Regions from separate parts of the Lysinibacillus sp. FSL R7-0073 genome, predicted to be linked through region 3. Evidence: riboswitches for the same ligand, from Rfam matches in the RefSeq annotation. Region 3 holds a riboswitch; each other region holds the start of a gene.
The links. Region 3 has a riboswitch for cobalamin ahead of MKY88_RS10830 (hypothetical protein). Riboswitches for the same ligand answer to the same signal wherever they lie in the genome.
Positions count from the first base shown of each region.

Region 1: another riboswitch for cobalamin. It lies ahead of MKY88_RS14735 (energy-coupling factor ABC transporter permease); the one in region 3 lies ahead of MKY88_RS10830 (hypothetical protein).
Region 2: another riboswitch for cobalamin. It lies ahead of metE (5-methyltetrahydropteroyltriglutamate--homocysteine S-methyltransferase); the one in region 3 lies ahead of MKY88_RS10830 (hypothetical protein).
Region 4: another riboswitch for cobalamin. It lies ahead of mmgD (citrate synthase); the one in region 3 lies ahead of MKY88_RS10830 (hypothetical protein).

Region 1 covers NZ_JBBPAS010000001.1:2,959,022-2,962,179, reverse strand. Annotated here, with positions in the region: gene cbiQ (cobalt ECF transporter T component CbiQ) at 1-243, opposite strand, end outside; gene MKY88_RS14740 (energy-coupling factor ABC transporter substrate-binding protein) at 249-521, opposite strand; gene MKY88_RS14735 (energy-coupling factor ABC transporter permease) at 523-1,269, opposite strand; cobalamin riboswitch at 1,415-1,599, opposite strand; cobalamin riboswitch at 1,860-2,041, shown strand; gene MKY88_RS14730 ((2Fe-2S) ferredoxin domain-containing protein) at 2,186-2,557, shown strand; gene cobJ (precorrin-3B C(17)-methyltransferase) at 2,562-3,158, shown strand, end outside.
Region 2 covers NZ_JBBPAS010000001.1:2,506,326-2,509,483, forward strand. Annotated here, with positions in the region: gene metE (5-methyltetrahydropteroyltriglutamate--homocysteine S-methyltransferase) at 1-1,498, opposite strand, end outside; cobalamin riboswitch at 1,782-1,960, opposite strand; gene MKY88_RS12380 (YrzI family small protein) at 2,512-2,658, shown strand.
Region 3 covers NZ_JBBPAS010000001.1:2,199,708-2,202,865, reverse strand. Annotated here, with positions in the region: gene MKY88_RS10835 (translation factor GTPase family protein) at 1-1,099, shown strand, start outside; gene MKY88_RS10830 (hypothetical protein) at 1,205-1,963, opposite strand; cobalamin riboswitch at 2,197-2,380, opposite strand; gene MKY88_RS10825 (hypothetical protein) at 2,490-2,795, opposite strand.
Region 4 covers NZ_JBBPAS010000001.1:2,497,423-2,500,580, reverse strand. Annotated here, with positions in the region: gene MKY88_RS12350 (ABC transporter ATP-binding protein) at 1-580, shown strand, start outside; gene MKY88_RS12345 (NUDIX hydrolase) at 628-1,113, opposite strand; cobalamin riboswitch at 1,345-1,539, shown strand; gene mmgD (citrate synthase) at 1,729-2,850, shown strand; gene MKY88_RS12335 (bifunctional 2-methylcitrate dehydratase/aconitate hydratase) at 2,949-3,158, shown strand, end outside.

The sequences.
Region 1 (3,158 bases), 760 kb from region 3:
GATGGATAGGAGACTTGTGAACAAGAAAAAGCCTGGTAGTAATAATAGCTTCGCATAGTATTTTATTGGAATTTTTGCGCCCCAAATGATAAAAGCACTCATTACAAAAAATGTAATGAGTGAAAGTCGCTCATCTCTCATAATAAGCGTGAATAAAAGCAGTCCTAATGAAAATATCATTTTTTCTAGCGGATGAACGAACGCTAACTTATTGAGATACGCATACTTATCAATGAATAACATATTCCTTAACCTTCTTTATGCTTGCCACGCATATAGCCAATAAAATAGCCGATAAAACCAGCACCAATAGCTGCTTGTAGCACGAATAATAAGCTTTCAATTTCACCACTAGGTGGTTCCCACAAACTATCAAACCATGGCTCATATTCTGCATTGATCTCACCAATGGCAGCTTCTGCTTCACCGTCTGCTCCACCAAATTCTGCTCCCTTTTGGACGAAGAGCGGAATAATGGCCAATAGCACCACTATTGCTAATAGTAATAAATTTCGTTTCATGTTAGTGCGCCTCCTTTGTAGAGAAAACACGTAAAGATTTTAATTCGCTAATATTATATTTTTTTAAGAAGTTCATGACAATAACTGTTAATATCCCTTCACTCACAGCTAATGGGATTTGTGTTAAGGCAAAAATACTTGCGAACTTTGTAAAGGAAGCCATAAAGCCTCCAACTTCAGATGGGAAGGCAAGTGCTAATTGAATGGAAGTCACCACATATGTACCTAAATCTCCAAGCATAGCCGCAAAGAAAACAGCTAATGAAAACGATAACCCCATTTTTTGCGCCCCTTTCAATACAAAGTAGGCGATAAACGGGCCTACAATAGCCATCGAAAATGCATTAGCCCCTAATGTTGTAATCCCACCATGTGCTAAAAGTAAAGATTGAAATAATAAAACAATTGTCCCGATGACACTCATCGCTAACGGTCCAAATAAGACTGTTCCGAGACCTACTCCTGTTGGATGTGAGCAACTCCCTGTAACTGAGGGGATTTTTAAGGCTGATAGGACAAAGGCGAACGCACCGGACAGCCCCAGAATCATTTTTGTTTCAGGGTTTTCTTCAATTGTTTTACGAATAGAGCGCAATCCTAAAATAATAAATGGGATGGAGATTACCCACCAAAAAATAGCCCATTCGATTGGTAAAAAACCTTCCATGATATGCATGGCGAAGGCACGCTTTGGCACCATTAAAAAAGCTAATAAAAAGTAACTAAGTTTCCACCAAGACAGCTTCAATTTTCTTCCTCCAAACTGTAAATAGATTTTTAGAATGTAGCGTGCGTAATAAAAAAAGCACTTCTCCGTTGTTGGAAAAGTGCATAGCTAAAAAAGCAAATAACATTCTCATCTGCTAAGCCGCACACCTATCCTCGTAGGTTGAAACGATCACATATTTTCGGCAGGTCTCCTGGCTCTAGTTCAACACTTTATAGGTCTTCCCATCCATTGGACAGTGACATTTTCTATAAAGCTCCCTATTACAGTGGCGGGACCGCGCCGGACTTAAACCGGCTTCCCTTTTAAGCAAAATGACGAGCATTTTACACCGAAAAATAGTAAGTTGTGAGATTTCACGACAAAGTGTATCACGAATTTCCATAAATATGCTATACTTTTTTTATAAAAAATTTAAAATAGAATATCAATGTAGAAAATTCTGATAACTAGTGTTTTTAGGATTAAAGGAAGCAAAGTCAATTTTTAAATAGCTTCTAACCCTCCTGTGAAATTGATAAATTTGTCATGATTTTTTAAAGAAATATTGAAATTTTAAAATAATAAGATATGATTAAGACAGTTTTCTATTATATATACGATTAAAAATTTCATATAAAACGTCGATAAGTGCTCGAAGAACTCGAGGTAATAGGGAAATTGGTGAAAGTCCAATACAGCCCCCGCTACTGTAATAGCTGATGAAATCGCAATGCCACCTGTGCAAACTAGGGAAGGTGCGACAGTAAAATGAAGCTTAAGTCAGGAAACCTGCTTATCAGATTGTGCATGCAAACTTTTCGGAGGGAGAAGTTGAAGCAAAAGCGAGGATCTTTCTTTCAATCTATTCGTTTTTATTTGGCTTCTACAAACCTTTACTCTTCGGGAGAGTAAAGGTTTTTTCTTTTTTCCAAAAGCAAATGAGGGGAGACATAAGATGACAACGTGGAATTTAGAGGGGATGAAAACACATCTCTTTATTTGCAATGGCAGTAGCTGTATGAACAAGGATGGGGAGGAAATTACCCAAGCTATACGAGATGAAATACAGCGAAACGCACTAGATAAAGAAATACATACGACTAGAACGCGCTGTAATGGACGGTGCAAAGATGCTTGTGTTGTTATTGCTTACCCCCAGGGGAATTGGTATCGTGTACCATCAACGGAGCATGCTAGAACACTTGTACAGGATTTGCATCATGAAACCTTATATAACGATCATGTTTTTACACTTCGGGAAGGGACATTACAGCGAACAGTGCAAACGACAGCCATTAAAGGGATTGAAAAGGTGAAAGAGGGGTAAAAACATGGCGCAAAAAGGGAAAATTTTCGTAGTAGGCTTTGGGCCTGGAGACTTTAAGCATATTACGACACGTGCAGTAGAGGCTTTACAACAAAGTGATATGATCATAGGCTATAAAACCTATGTTGAGCTGATTCAAGATTTAGTCAGCGCAAAATCCATTGTCAGTACAGGCATGACAGAAGAAGTATCACGTGCACAGGAGGCCGTTCGTCAAGCAGAGGCAGGAAGTACAGTTTCAGTCATTTCGAGTGGAGATGCGGGCGTTTATGGTATGGCGGGATTAGTTTATGAAGTATTAATTGAGCTAGGTTGGACAGAGGCAACTGGTATTGAAGTTGAGATTGTCCCAGGTATTTCAGCTATCAATTCATGTGCTAGTTTACTTGGTGCGCCGATCATGCATGATGCTTGTACCATTAGTTTAAGTGACCATCTCACTCCGTGGAATTTAATTGCGAAGCGTGTGGAAGCCGCAGCTATGGCCGATTTTGTTATTGCTTTATACAATCCTAAAAGTGGTCGCCGTACAAGACAAATTGTCGAAGCACAACGAATTCTTTTAGAATATCGTTCGCCTGACACACCAGTAGGACTTGTA
Region 2 (3,158 bases), 310 kb from region 3:
AATATTCAACCATGTCTGTCCGTTCAAATTCTCCATGAACCAGTACATCTATATCAAGATCCTCCTGCAAGTGAATCCAGCGCTTTGTTTCCAGTTCAATAAATGCTTCATAGTCTTCATTCGACAATTGTTTCTTTCGCCAAGCATTACGATTTCTCTTCACCTCATCAGATTGAGGGAAGCTGCCAATTGTCGTTGTTGGGAATAGGGGTAGTCCTAACGCCTGCTGCTGTATTTTTTGACGTTGACTAAAATCACTATGTCGCTCAAAATCCTTTGTTGATACGGATTGAGCGGCTTGCTGGATCATTTTGTTTTGACGAATTGGATGATTTTTTAGTGCTTCAATGGCCTTCATACTTGCTGAGAAATTATGACGTAGCGTTCCGTCTTGATTTTTTCTATATTTAGTGAGGTCAATAATTTCTTCGATTTTTTCATCAGCAAACGCCAGTGCTTGTTTGAGAACAGGGTCCAGCTTCTTCTTTTCAAGTGAAGTAGATATTGGTACATGTTGAAGGTTACTTGAAGGTTGAATCCACAATTCCTTAGCATCACAGAGCTTTTCAATAGCTTGAATCGTGGCGTTAGCTTCCGCTAAATTTGAACGCCATATATCACGACCATTAACAATTCCAATGGCTAAAACTTTATCTTGAGGGAAACCAAATTGTCGAAGTGACTCCATATTCCCTTTATAGCCATGTACGAAATCTAAACCAAATCCTTGGACAGGCAATGAAATCAATGTTTCATAGGAGCATAATGCTTCAAAATATGTTTGTAGCATTAGTTTTGCTGCTGGAACGGTTGTCGTTAATTGAGCATAGATTTCTTGTACTAGCTTCCGTTCTGCAGAGTCAAGTGTCGTCACTAAAGAAGGCTCTTCTAATTGAATCCACTCGGCACCTGCGTCTACTAATTCTTGAATAATCTGAGCATAGAGAGGTAATAGGGCTAATAAATATTCAACCTGTGTTAATTTATTGTAGCCCTTAGTTAGCTTATAAAATGTATAGGGGCCAATAAGTGTCGGCTTCGCAATAATTCTGAACGCTTCTTTTGCCTCTAAAAAGTCGGCCAATACCTTATTTTCTGTTAGTTGCAACGGTTGCCCTTCATATTCAGGAACAATGTAGTGATAGTTGGTATTAAACCATTTGGTCATTTCACTAGCTACTGCTGAATGATTTCCTCTCGCTACACTGTAGTAGGTATGTAAATCTACCCTTCCACCTTGCCAGTTAAAGCGCTTGGGTACTAAGCCAAACATTAAGGCTGTATCCAACATTCTATCGTATAGTGTGAAATCTCCCACTGTCACCATATCGATGCCAAGTTGTAGCTGCTTTTCAATCCGCGATAACCGAATACTTTTTAGGATTGCCTGAAAATCCTCTTCCGTTCGTTCTTGACGCCAAAATGCTTCTAACGCCTTCTTCCATTCGCGATCATCTCCGATATATGGATAGCCAATGAGTGTACTTGTATAAGTCATATTTAATCTCCCTTTCATCAATAAAGTTTATGGTTACTTGCTCTTACAAATTTGTGTCATCCCATGCTAGATTCAGTGGCTCTATATGAAAACCAGTGGACTTTGCTTTCGAATACAGAATAACAGCATGAAAAAAAGCCATTCTCCTTCTCGGAAAATGGCTGCATGGTAAAATTATTAATACAAAAACAATACGAAAAAATAGAACTTTCGTTTAAAATCATTTGTTATCGCACAGTGCCTGTTTAGTCACTATTCACCACCTATTTCCACGTAGGTATTTGGTGTGTACTAGAAATTGGCAGGTCTCCTGGCTTCTCATCAACACGCCTCACAGCCTTCCCGGTTTCCCAGTGGCATTTGTGATTTGCTCCGAATTACAGTTGCGGGACAGCGTCGGATTTGCACCGACTTCCCTTTTAAGCCAGACTTTCATCTGGCACCATTTCTTACACTATATTCAGTTATGCCCCTACTATAACATATATTTCAGAATAGTAGAAATTGTTTTTACATAAAAATTTATCTATTTACTCTGTTTTTAATTGTAAACCATCTGGCCCTTACCCTTAGTGATAATACCTTAATTATGTTTGTTGGCCTTAAGGCTTCTATATCTTCTATTTGCTACTCCGAAAAAAATCAGGTAACTAACAATGTAAAGCAGCAAAGAGTTCTATTAGTCATTAACACAATCAGGAAATCTTAGTAAAAGATGTTTACAAACAACTTAAATATAGTTATACTTACAAAGTAAACAAAAATTCTTAAGGAGGTCGAATGAAATGTTCGTTATCGTTAAATTGATGTCATTGGTAGCTACAACTTCAGTAAAAATGAAAATCACACATTCGACCAGATCGGAATGGATCGCTTAAGGTTTTTTTGTAATTAAGCATGCCCATACCGCAGGGAGAAGTGTGCCCCTGCGGTATTTTTGTGCCTTTTTTAACCGTAGGGGAGTCTCTCTACGGTTTTTTTCATTTTTCATGGCAATTTAAGGAGGTGATAATATGATATTAAACTTTTTTGTTCTCACGATAACTATTACGAAACGTGAGATCTCTCTTGAGCAAGCACTTCATAATGAAAATGTGAAAAAAATCTTTGAAGAGAACCGAAGAAAAGTAGAAAATTACATTCGTATTCGTCAATATTAATTTGGTTAATTAAAAAATATGAAAGGTGGGAATTGAAATGATTTATATGATCAAAAGACGTCATGCAGTTTTATGGCTGGAGAAAGACACAACCACCAGATGAAGTAATATAAAGTGGCAATACAGCTATTTAATATTATAATCTCCGTAAAGCTAACCCGTTCTAATCTAGGACGGGTTGCTTCAGGAGGTATTATGCACTTTTTTAAGCGATCTTCATACAACTTGATGTACTTTAAGAAAATGCGGTATTACAATAGTAGGAAAAACTAATTCTAAAAAGCGTAATTCCTCGATACTAAAATTGAATTTGCAAATTTATTAATTTCATTATTCTGCCCCGTCAGCCATCCATGTAGCTCAAAAACAGCGCCCAATTGTTGAATATCAAGTCGGTGATTTGTCTTTTGTTTGTTAAAGTAAAGCACCTCGTTACTTGAAGAACATCCAAAGTGTCCCCTTAAATTTTTTTGGTTACTTTCTACATAACTTTCAGTTAT
Region 3 (3,158 bases):
GGAAATTCGTCTTTATAATGGCAGTCGATTTGAAACTGTTCAACAAGTTGAGGCTGGTGAAATCTTCGCTGTTAAAGGGCTCAGCCAGGCAAACATTGGCGATCGCATTGGCAGTAACACGCTATCACAGCCCTATGAGCTTGTCCCTACATTACAGGCAAAAGTTCAATATGAGGGTGAACAACATATTAAAGAAGTATTAAAGATTTTCCGTCTACTAGAGGCCGAGGAGCCATCATTGCGTGTCGTATGGCAGGAAAAGTTTCAGGAAATCCATGTGCATATAATGGGTGTCATTCAGTTAGAGGTCCTGATTGAAATTTTAATGAAGCGCTTTACATTAAACATCTCTTTTGGAGAGCCGCAAATATTATACATGGAAACAATTGCGACAACCGTTACAGGCTACGGACATTTTGAGCCACTCAAGCATTATGCAGAAATTCATTTATTAATGGAGCCAAATGAACGTGGGACAGGAATTACCTTTAGCAATGCCTGTCATGCAGATGATTTATCAGTGGGCAACCAACGCCTCGTAGAAAAGCATTTGTTTGAACGTGATCATCATGGCTTACTCACAGGCTACGCAGTAACAGATATTCATTTTACGCTCTTGACGGGACGTGGGCATAATGAACATACGTCTGGCGGTGATTTCCGAGAAGCCACTTTCCGAGCACTGCGCCAAGGACTGGAACAAGCACAGAACGTCCTGCTTGAGCCGTATTATCGCTTTAAAATGAAGGCTTCCAATGATTTTATTGGCCGTATGATGACCGACATTCAACAGGCTGCTGGCACCTTTGACGACCCCGTACTCACTGAAACAGACGTTGTATTAACAGGACGTGCACCAGTAGCGACCTTCATGAGCTATAGCACGATTTTTGCCGCCTATACAAATGGGAAAGGTGCGCTTACCCTCCAATTTGATGGCTATGATGTGTGTCATAATGCAGAAGAAGTAATAACTCAAATAGGCTATGATAAAAATGCCGACCCTGAATACAGTTCTTCCAGCATTTTTTGTGCAAAAGGTAAAGGCTATTCCGTCCCCTGGCAAGAGGCGCAAGCAGCCATGCATTGTCAGAGTTAAGTTTATGTACTAGCATGGCAAATCTGTTGAACTAGTACTTCAGATGAAGATAGAATATCCATACAAAAAATAAAGCAAGCCCTCCGCTTCATGGAGGGCTTGTTTTTATATGGCACCAACAGCTTTCTTTGAAGGCTTGTGCACTGGATAGGCAGGTTCAACCACCACGTAACCTTGCGTATTCGTGAAGTCGATAACTACTTTTCCAGGCTGACTTTTTAATATTTGTAGTTGATCAATTAATGTTAATAATAGCTCGTGGCCGTTCCCACGTGGATGCCAATTAAAGTGATAATCATTTAATTCCTGAACGGCTTGAAGAAACTGTGTGTATTCCTGCTGCACAAATGCGATTAGTTTATCCTGATGAGGAATTTGCTCTAAATCGTTCATATACGTTTCATAAAAACGAATGACAATCGAGCACAGTAAATCATTGACACGTGCAGCGCTTAACACTGGATTGGGCTCCTGTGAAAGACGGTCAAGATTAGGCTTTGCTCGTGTTGAATCAATGCGTGTAATTAAGTGGTACTGCTCCCCATTCACCTCATAAACAATAGGGTTGGTTGGCATATACATCATAAAGCTATTCGTCTTCGTTTTCAGTTGATCCGTTAACGTTGCCTGTGCAAAAAGATGGCCCTCTACCTCCCCATTTTGTATCCAAATAATGTCTTTATTATATAAGATTTGCTCAAAAAAGCGATCGTTGCGAATCAGTCTCGTTGCTAATAATTGATCAATTAGTGATTCAACCACCATTCTGGTTTTCGCTTTCTTGGCAATTTCTGTCCGTGGCTGCTTACAAATCGTCATATCTACAAAAGGCGTTTCCTCTGTTGTCGTTGCATGAATATTCATCCTATGTGCATCCCCTTTGCGTACATATTTTCAAAACAAAAAGGACTTCCTACTATGTTTGAGGAAATCCTTCGCTTTAATGTGCTTCATCACACAATGCCAAACAAACCCTAAGTAAATGCGAAGGAGTTCTAAAATGAACCCTTTCATGAACTTTGGGCGTTTGACGTACTGTGACGAACAGAGCATTCTGTTTTGTCAACATGCCACCTCCTATTCCTCGTAGGTTTATGGTGTGTACTCGTAACTAGGCAGGTATCCTGACTCATGGTCATCGCCACTTTTCCCCTTCCCATCATTTGACAGTGGTTGCTGAAAAGTCGCTCACATTTACAGTTGCGGGACAGTGTCGGATTCACACCGACTTCCCTTTTAAGTAAATTGCACGCAATTTACACCTATTACTACACGCTATTCAGTTGTCATAGGAATCGAGTGTACTCCACATTCCTATTAGATTACTAAAATCAATTGTAAAGTAGTGTTTTTCTAAAGTCAAATATCATAATATTTTCCAAACTACTAATCATCGTTTCTTAATTTTATCTAACAAACACTGAAATTCTGAGAGCACTTCTTCACATTTACTTTGATCGTAATATACTTCAGCAGCTTCATCGCGCGCCATCTCTTTCGAAATTCCCTCGGATTTTCTACGCAGCATATACTGAATAACTTCGATTTCTTTACCGCTATACTTTCTGGTCTTTTCCAACGAATCAGCAAAATTGTCGTCTACTTCACACATTAAATCCGCGTAACTAGTTAATGTTTTGTCCGTAATATTTAGCTTCTCTAATACGTCCTTTACCGAATGTCTTCTTTTTAACATCCGTATCACCCCCATCTATTATTCGGAGTATATACTGAAAGAAACCGTATGGGAATAGGCTTTAGCGACTGATTAACGGCTTTTTAAAAAGGTATTTACGGCACTTTTATTTTAGGTTATTATTTATGTAACATTTAAAAAACGAGTTATGAGCGCAAGGGATTCCTGCGCTCATTTTTTAACGCAAAACTGACGCAAATTCAATCGGGATAATTCACTTCTATAAATTCGAAATGTTGACATAAACAACCTAATAATAAACGCACCTCAGACAAGCTTACACGCATAACTATCCTATTCAACGATTCTCGATGCGTCTGGCAGCGCAAAAAAAACTGCTTGTTTTAAAAATGGTATCTGCAA
Region 4 (3,158 bases), 300 kb from region 3:
TTATGATGCCACTAGCCAACAGAAAAAAATGATACGGAGAGATTTACAAGCAGTCTTTCAAAATAGCTATCATTCATTAAATCCAAAGCACACCATTTTTCAAATTTTAGAGGAACCGTACCTAAATTTCGAGCATTATAGCTCAGCTGAGAGACATTTTAACGTAAAGGAATTACTTGATCATGTAGAGTTAGAAAAATCTATTGCCGAAAAGTATCCTTCCCAGCTTAGTGGGGGACAACAACAGCGTGTGAACATTGCAAGAGCGCTTGCCTTACATCCAAAATTAATTGTTTTAGATGAAGCCATTAGTAGTTTAGATATGATTTTGCAAAAACATATCATTCAATTACTACAGACACTACAAAAGGATTTGCAACTTGCCTACATTTTCATTTCTCATGACCTACAGGCTACACGCTTTATTTCAGATCGCATCCTAGTCATGCAAAATGGTCAGCTAGTAGAGGAAAGTATGAAAGGTGAACCATTTAAGCATTCCGCATCACTTGAGCTATGCAACGCGATTTTACCCACTCACCCTCGCGAAAGAATTCACAAGAATACTAGTTTGGAATAATCTGAAATACCTTTGCGAATAAAGTCCTTATTAAAATTCTTACATTGCTATTTGGAAAGCTTCGTAAAGGAGCTTTCGAACTCCCATATTTTGCCCTCTAGGTTGTTTAAGAGAGCGACCGTCCTCTGTTCCATATTATTCGGAAGTTCTTCCTTACTGAAATAGGTGAGGCTTAAGCTCTCACCATCTTTCATTTCCAATACACCCCTTACATGTTTAGCTCTATAAAGGTGAATGACTGTATAGATTTCATCGCCATTCGGATAACAGTAGTAATAATCAGGTCCTGTAAAAACACCGATAAACTCAAACTCTTTAGCTACGAGTCCAGTTTCCTCATAAAGTTCACGCGCAGCAACCTGCTCTAATGTTTCGTTTATATCCATTGAGCCGCCAGGTAATCCCCAATCCAATGTATCTGAACGATGTTGAAAGAGTATTTTCTTATCATCATTAACAACAACAACTGTCGAACCAACGCTTATAATCGGTCTATTACCGATAAGCTTTCTTAATTCTGTTATATAGCCCATCCCGTCACTCCTCGTTTCATCGTAATGCAAAACAAATCGCTTTTTTAAAGCAGACTTCATAAATATAGCTCCATTGGGATTGATTAACAATCTTTTTTTGAGCGAAATAATGCTTAAATATGCAGAATAGTTCGTCAAAAATGAAAAATAGCTTTTTATAATCAGTCTTTTCTGAATTTTACCTATATTGATTGTTTGGAAACCTCTATGTTAAGGTAAAAAGACAAATTGAATATGCTAAATTTTGGTGGTTCAAATGGGTTTGATTCCATTTGATTAAAAGGGAAGTTGGTGTGAGTCCAACACTGTCTCGCAACTGTATGTAGGAGTTCCATAACGAGACCACTGTTTTGTTCTTCAAAACGGGAAGGTGTTATAGGAATGTTGATGATAAGTCAGGAGACCTGCCGCTAAATAAGCATCAATTGACCTACGAGGATAGGGAGGTGTAGCTACTGTATGATGAGTGTGAATGGATGTAAGTTCACTGTTTTTTGTTCTGTCATACTTTTGTAGATTAACAACTTCTAAAGGGGTAGAAGTTGTTTTTTTGTTGTTCTTTCGAGTTTGAATGGTAACGCTTACAAGAATGATTAAACAAAGGGGTTGTAATCCATGGAGTTAACGTATTCACCAGGTCTTGATGGAGTTATTGCTGCGGAAACAAAACTGTCTTTCTTAGACGTAGTAGGAAGCCAAATTGTTATACGGGGCTATGATTTGATTGAACTATCTCAGCGATATTCCTATTTAGATATTGTCCATTTATTATTGCACGGAAACCTACCAACTACTGAGCAACAAGCTGACTTACAGGATAATTTGAAAGATAACTATCACGTTCCACAAGAGCTTTTTCAAATTTTTAACTTATTACCAAATGGGACACATGCTATGGACGGCCTTAGAACTGGAATTTCAGCGTTAGCAGGATATGATCAGCATATCAATGATCGTTCGACTGAAAGGAATGTAACACGAGCATATCGACTTTTAGGTGGAATGCCCAATATCGTTGCGAATAGCTACCGTGTATTAAATGGTCAAGAGGTAGTAGAACCGGATAGTGAGCTTTCATATAGTGCTAATTTTTATTACATGATTACTGGAAGAAAACCAACACCATTAGAAGATGAAATTTTTGACCAATCACTTGTTTTATATAGTGAACATGAAATGCCGAATTCGACCTTTGCTGCTCGTGTTATTGCTTCCACACAATCTGATCTGTATGGTGCTCTAACTGGTGCTGTCGCATCATTGAAAGGAAATTTACATGGTGGGGCAAATGAGGCAGTCATGTATATGCTGCTTGAAGCTAAGACTGCAGAAGGCTTTGAAGCGATGCTGAAAAACAAGCTTAAAAATAAAGATAAAATAATGGGCTTTGGCCATCGTGTCTATATGAAAAAAATGGACCCAAGAGCGCAGATCATGAAAGAAGCTTTGTATAAATTATGCTTGGAGCAAGGGGATGACCGCTTATATCACATGTGTGAAGCTGGTGAAAAAGTGATGGTGGAGGAAAAAGGTTTGTATCCAAATTTAGATTATTACGCTGCGCCAGTGTACTACATGCTGGGCTTACCAATCGAATTATATACGCCTATTTTCTTTGGCTCTCGAACGATCGGTTTATGTGCACATGTAATCGAACAACATGACAATAATCGATTATTTAGACCTCGTGTTCATTATATAGGCGAGCGTCATAACCTTGAAGAATTGTCGGTATAATCAAGTTTTAACAACTCGCCATAGAGCTGATGGACATTCTGACCAATGCCCATTAGCAAACTAGTATATCAAATTCATACCTTGAAAGGAAGATATAGATGATCAAAACGAATGAAAAAACGGCGACAGACCAGCTTCTTGTTGATATTGCGGATTACGTATTAAACACAAAGATTACGAGCGAAGAAGCTTACGAAACAGCTCGATATGTTTTATTGGATACGTTAGGTTGCGGCATTTTAGCTTTACAATATCCTGAATGTACAAAACTTCTGGGTCCTGTAGTACCAGGTACAGTTGTTCCAAAT